Linked DNA regions of Thermococcus gammatolerans EJ3. The protein of the gene in region 1 interacts with the protein of each later gene in a pairwise test. Links are inferred from orthologs where the notes say so. Each region holds a gene or a part of one and is shown in the gene's direction. Other genes may lie near its edges. The genes, in order: rpl7ae and TGAM_RS02355.

Region 1 (3,101 bases):
ATAAAGGAGATTGCCAAGCGTGCCGGGATAAGCCACCGTGATATAGGCTTCGCGGGGACAAAGGACAGGCACGCCGTAACTTACCAGTACATAAGCGTGCCAGCCGGGGCTAAGGAGAAGGTCGAATCCATTCAAATCCGGGACGTCGAGCTGAGGTTCGTCTCTTACGGCCGGTTCATAAAGCTCGGCCATCTGCTTGGCAACCGCTTTAGGATAATCATTCGGGACGTTGAGGGGAGTGCCTTTGATAGGACTAAAGAAATAATTCGGGAACTCCGCGAGAAGGGTGGCTTTCCCAACTACTTCGGCTACCAGCGCTTCGGCGAGAGGAGGGTCGTGAACCACCTGATTGGAAAGCTCCTCCTCCAGGGGGAGTTCGATGAGGCGGCGAGGCTCTTCCTCGGCTACGCCGACGGGAGCATGGAGGGCGATGAGGCAAGGAGGAACTTCTGGGAGACTGAAGACGTGGATAGGGCTTTGGAGGAGTTCCCGCGCTTTCTCCGCTACGAGAGAACCCTGCTCTACACATACAAGAAGACCGGAAGCTGGAAAAAGGCCTTCCTGTCGCTCCCGCTCCCGATAATGCGCATCTTCATCCATGCCTACCAGAGCTACCTCTTCAACCTCTACCTATCGAGGAGAATCGAAGAGCTTCCACTCAATGAACCGCTCGTCGGAGATATAGTCGTCCAGGTTAAAGGGGGGATCCCCTACCGAGATAGGACCTACCGAGTTACCGAGACCAACCTTAACTTCGTCCGTGAGAAGGTGAAGAGAGGCGAAGCAATGGTTTCGGGCCCGCTCTTCGGTTTCGCGATGAGAAGGGCCAAGGGAATCCCGGGTGAACTTGAGGAAGAAATCCTTGAGGGGGAGGGAATAACTCTTGACGCCTTTAAAAAACTGCCAAAGCCAATGGCCGAGCCTGGAAGAAGACGGGAACTCCTGATAAGGCCGATCGGTCTAACATACGGCTACCTTCCAGAGACTGGGATGTGCTTCCGCTTCTTTCTTCCGAAGGGGGTTTACGCGACGAGCGTCCTGCGCGAGATAATGAAAGATCACTGAAGGAAAGGTTTAAAAACGCAATCCGTCTTTCTACCTTGACAAACCGGATGAACGATGAGGTTTCGGAGGGATGAAAGATGGCGAAGCCGAGCTACGTAAAGTTTGAGGTTCCCCAGGAGCTTGCCGAGAAGGCCCTTGAGGCCGTTGAGATCGCTCGCGACACCGGAAGGATAAGGAAGGGCACCAACGAGACCACCAAGGCCGTCGAGAGGGGCCAGGCCAAGCTCGTTATAATTGCCGAGGACGTTGACCCCGAGGAGATAGTTGCCCACCTTCCGCCGCTCTGTGAGGAGAAGGAGATCCCGTACATCTACGTTCCGAGCAAGAAGGAGCTCGGTGCGGCCGCCGGGCTTGAGGTCGCCGCTGCGAGCGTGGCAATAATAGAGCCCGGCAAGGCCCGCGAGCTCGTTGAGGACATTGCTATGAAGGTCAAGGAGCTCATGAAGTGAGCTCCTTTTCCTTCCTTAATCACGAAAGGTTTAAGTTCATCTCGCGAGCTTGAGTTTTAAAGGGGTGTGAGGTATGAGCGACGAAGGATACCCGGCTGAGGTCATCGAGATCGTTGCAAGGACCGGTGTCACCGGCGGCGTTACTCAGGTCAAGGTTAGGATACTCGAGGGACGCGACAAGGGTCGTGTCATCAGGAGGAACGTTAAAGGGCCAGTTCGCGTTGGCGATATAGTCATCCTCAGGGAGACTGAGCGTGAGGCGAGAGAGATCAGGAGGAGGCGCTGAAAATGGCCCGCTGGAACGTCTGCTCCTACTGCGGAAGGGAGTTCGAGCCGGGAACGGGCAAGATGTTCGTCAGGAACGACGGCAGAGTCCTGTTCTTCTGCTCCAGCAAGTGCGAGAAGCTCTACTTCATGGGGCGCAATCCGAGGAAGCTCAAGTGGACCAAGGCCTTCCAGGAGGCCAGACTCCAGAGGGCCAAGAGGAGGAAGTGATTTCTTTCTTTTTAATCCTTTCAACCGTTTCTGCTACGACCCAAAAAACCTATTAACCGCGTACCCCATTCTATAAGCGGTGTTGCCGATGGCCGAGAGCAAGGTCGAAAGAACCCTCGTTATCCTGAAGCCTGACGCCGTTGTCCGGGGGCTGATGGGCGAAATCATAAGCCGTTTTGAGAAGAGGGGCCTTAAAATCGTTGGAATGAAGATGATATGGATTGACCGCGAGCTCGCTGAAAAGCACTACGAGGAGCACAGGGGAAAGCCCTTCTTCGAGGCGCTGATAGACTACATCACAAAGGCCCCGAGCGTCGTGATGGTAGTCGAAGGGCGCTACGCCATAAGCGTCGTCAGGAAGATGGCCGGAGCGACGGACCCAAAGGACGCCGAACCCGGGAGCATCAGGGGGGACTACGGCCTCGACGTTGGGGATGCAATATACAACGTCATCCATGCCTCAGACAGCCCCGAGAGCGCCGAAAGGGAAATAAACCTCTACTTCAAGCCGGAGGAGCTCTACAGCTACTGCAAAGCTTCCGACTGGTTCTATCATACACACGCGAGGGCCAAAAAGGAGTACCTCGACGCTATGGACTGTCTTGAGAGGTGATATCAGGCAATAACCCGTTTTCCTTCCCTTTTCTTGCTCTCCTTAATGAACTTCTTGTATTCGTCCATCACCTCCCTGCAGTCCTCGGGAAGAGCCCTTTGAAACACCCTAACGCTCAGAAACGCCACGGTGAGGTAGTCTAACACCGCCAGAATCAGAAGTGCCAGTGCTGTCACGATACTGTCTCCCAGAATAATCCCTGCCGGACGGGAAGGAGGTAGATGAGCCCAATTATCACCCCTTGGACAGTTCTCTGCTCTGGGGCCATCGCAATGCACCTAACAATCTCCCTCCACTGGGGAAAGTTTCCAATTTTCCCGCCCACGAGAAGGTAGCCGTTGATTCTGTAAACTCCCAGGCTTTCCTCGTCAGTGAGGCATCTGAGGTCACTTTCACTGACCAGTTCACTCAGCCCGTCCGTACAGGGCGTAGCCCTTAGACCTACAAGAGAGTTCCTTCGCGAGATCCACATAAGGATT
Region 2 (3,144 bases), 1.3 Mb from region 1 along the record:
AGCTATGATTAACTCCTTGACCTCGAAAGCCTGGGCGGCCCTTCCGATTTTCTCCCCGAACAGCCTACATGCTTTGTAATCACCCCAGTAGGGCATCTGAACGATCGTGAGCTTCTTGAAAAGCTTTCTTGCATCTATCTTGTCAGGAGTATACTTTCTGAACTCCTCCCCGGGGATTACAGAGATGTAAGCCCTATCCCCGATTATTTCCACTTGAACAACCTTATCGGGCCAGCTCAGATTGACGTCGGCGTTAGTGAGCTCCTTGATTTTAGCCCCAAGAACCCTATTGACATCGATGCTCGAAAAGTCATGCTTTCCCCGTCTCTTGGTCTTCACGGCGTAGGTTTCGTTTTCATCGATAAAGTCAGCCAGTTTTTCCGCACTCTCCGCTATCTTCTCAAGACTTGCTTCAGTCTCGACGATCACCGGAATAACGCGCTCCACTTCAGGGATCTGGAGTATCTTCTCAAGAGCATCCTCATCCGAGCTTTCCACAAGTACAAGGCCAGAATATCCCATCGGCGATGCCCAAACCTCCGCTTTAGGCAGCAGCTCGGAGATGTAGTTGGCCGCAACGCTTTCCATGCCCCTCTGCGTTTTGACTATGAACTTCCTACCGGCACCCATCCCTAACACCAACCATCACTCAATCACTGGGTTTATAGACCTTTGGAGGCATGAAATCTTTTTATAGAGGGAGCCCAATATGATCCGGAGGTGGTAGTGTGAGGGTTTACATTGCCGAGAATGTCAGGGGCGTTTACGCCTTCGACGAGAGCGGGAAGCTCATCGCGAGCAAACCCTTCAGCGGAAAGCCAGAGACAAGCCTCGACAGGCTTTTGAAGGGAGAACCGAGCGACGAGCTGAGTGCCCTCCTCGACGAGCTGAAAGGAGAGGGGTACGAAGAGTTCATCGTGGAGGACACCGAGCTGAGCAGAAAGCTCAAGGAGCTCGGCTACAACGCAACAGCTGAGTTCCCGAACCTTGCGGGAGAAAAGTTGCGCTCAAGTCCAGAGGAGTTCCTCGGCGAGAACTGGTTTGACGAGTACTACACCGTTGGCGTTGCATTAACGAGGCTCCGCATACAGGAGCAGAGCGGTGCGCGCGACAAGATGATTATACAGGCCATCGAGGCGCTCGATGACATCGACAAGGTCATTAACCTGCTCGTTTCGAGGCTGAGGGAGTGGTACGGCCTCCACTTCCCCGAACTGGACGAAATCCTGCCCAAGCACCCGCAGTATGTGACTTTCGTTAAGGAAATTGGCCCGAGGGAGAACGTGAGCAGGGAGAAGCTTGAAAAGCTCGGCTTCTCCGAGGGCAAGATTAAGAAGATCCTCAAAGCGGCCGAGAAGTCGATGGGAGCACCGCTCGGTAAGTTCGACAGCGAAATCATAAGGAAGCTCGCCAGCGAGATAAGTGACCTCTACAAGCTGAGGGAGCAGATTGAGGACTACCTTGAGACGGCGATGGACGAGGTGGCTCCAAACCTGAAGGCTCTGGTCGGTGCGAAGCTTGCCGCTCGCTTGATGAGCCTCGCTGGAGGCCTTAAGGAGCTCGCCATGATGCCCGCTTCAACGATACAGGTTCTTGGAGCCGAGAAGGCCCTCTTCAGGCACCTAAGGACGGGCGCCAAGCCGCCAAAGCACGGCGTCATCTTCCAGTACCCTGCAATAAACCGCTCGCCCTGGTGGCAGAGGGGTAAGATTGCGAGGGCTTTAGCTGGAAAGCTGGCCATAGCGGCTCGCGTTGACTACTTCTCTGGTGAATACATCGGTGAGGAGCTGAAGAAGGAGCTCGAGCAGAGAATCAAGGAAATCAAGGAGAAGTACCCGAACCCGCCCAAGAGGAAGGCCAAGCCGGAGAAGAAGAAAAAGAAGAAGTTCAAGGGCAAGGAAAAGAAGGGCAAGAAGCACGAAAAGGGCAGGAAGGAGAAGAAGGGTAAAGGCAAGCCCGATAAGAAGGGTAAGAAGAAAAAGAAGGGCAAGAGGTGAGGTAGATGAAGGTTAAGAAGCACAGGTTCCCGGGCGTTTACATCGTCATCGATGACGACGGGAGCGAGAAGATTGCAACCAAGAACCTCGTTCCCGGCCAGAGGGTTTATGGGGAGAGAGTTATCAAGTTCGAGGGCGAGGAGTACAGGATTTGGAATCCAAGCAGATCAAAGCTTGGAGCGGCGATACTCAACGGCCTCAAGAACTTCCCGATTAAGCCCGGCTCAACGGTGCTCTACCTTGGAATAGCGAGCGGAACCACCGCTTCCCACGTCAGCGACATCGTCGGCTGGGAGGGCAAGATATTCGGCGTCGAGTTCTCGCCGAGGGTTCTCAGGGAGCTCGTTCCAATAGTCGAGGAGAGGAGGAACATCGTCCCGATACTCGGCGACGCTACCAAGCCCGAAGGTTACCGCGCACTCGTTCCGAAGGTTGACGTCATCTTCGAGGACGTCGCCCAGCCGACTCAGGCGAAAATCCTCATAGACAACGCCAAGGTGTTCCTCAAGAGCGGTGGCTACGGAATGATTTCTGTCAAGAGCAGGAGCATCGACGTCACCAAGGAGCCCGAGGAGGTCTTCAAGGAGGTCGAGAGGGAACTCGCGAGCTACTTCGAGGTCGTTGAGAGGCTTTCGCTCGAGCCCTACGAGAAGGACCACGCTCTCTTCGTCGTTAGAAAGCCTTGAGACTTTCTTTTTGAACTTTTAGGCCCTTTAAATTTTGAAAAAGGAAATCGGGGCATCAACCCCTTTTTGGTAGGTGCGGGATTATCCAGCTCAGGAAACCATCCATACTCCTCGTCTGTATGTACAGAGTTCCGGTGCCATAGAATTCGGCAACAAGCCCTTCTCCGCTGAGGAGAGTGCTCTTCAGTCCGCCGACCCGCTTCACTGTAAAGTCCAGACCCTCGCTGAAGGCCACGAGGTGTCCTGTGTCTATGATAAAGCGCTCGTTGTGAAGTTCCTTTCTGACTATGGCCCCGAAGCTTGAGAGGAACACCGTGCCCCTTCCGCTCATCTTGAGCAGGAACAGTCCTTCCCTGCCAAAGAACGTTTTTGCCCCTCCCCATTTCGTGTCTATGTCTATCTCCCCACTGCTTGCAAGAAAGGCACCGCTCTGCGCGTAAAGCGTTCCATCGAGCTCAAAG

The links.
Region 2: the proteins of rpl7ae (region 1) and TGAM_RS02355 interact in binary tests that used the Methanocaldococcus jannaschii proteins (3 or more experiments, as listed by UniProt). The link is inferred for Thermococcus gammatolerans EJ3 from one-to-one orthologs.

What each region holds. Positions count from the first base shown.
Region 1 is NC_012804.1:1,802,115-1,805,215, reverse strand. Bases 45-2,828 are described here. They hold rpl7ae (50S ribosomal protein L7Ae), read left to right. Parts: upstream 45-1,142; coding sequence 1,143-1,514; downstream 1,515-2,828. Other genes in these bases: TGAM_RS09470 (hypothetical protein), read right to left, coding at 2,795-2,828; TGAM_RS11300 (hypothetical protein), read right to left, coding at 2,625-2,798; ndk (nucleoside-diphosphate kinase), read left to right, coding at 2,098-2,622; TGAM_RS09480 (50S ribosomal protein L24e), read left to right, coding at 1,803-2,009; TGAM_RS09485 (30S ribosomal protein S28e), read left to right, coding at 1,588-1,800. Also shown: more of truD, read left to right, coding at 1-44; more of TGAM_RS09470, read right to left, coding at 2,829-3,101. UniProt on the Methanocaldococcus jannaschii protein: Multifunctional RNA-binding protein that recognizes the K-turn motif in ribosomal RNA, the RNA component of RNase P, box H/ACA, box C/D and box C'/D' sRNAs.
Region 2 is NC_012804.1:452,504-455,647, reverse strand. Bases 36-2,862 are described here. They hold TGAM_RS02355 (hypothetical protein), read left to right. Parts: upstream 36-728; coding sequence 729-1,997; downstream 1,998-2,862. Other genes in these bases: TGAM_RS02345 (TIGR00266 family protein), read right to left, coding at 2,739-2,862; TGAM_RS02350 (fibrillarin-like rRNA/tRNA 2'-O-methyltransferase), read left to right, coding at 2,003-2,683; TGAM_RS02360 (SPOUT family RNA methylase), read right to left, coding at 36-630. Outside these bases: more of TGAM_RS02360, read right to left, coding at 1-35; more of TGAM_RS02345, read right to left, coding at 2,863-3,144.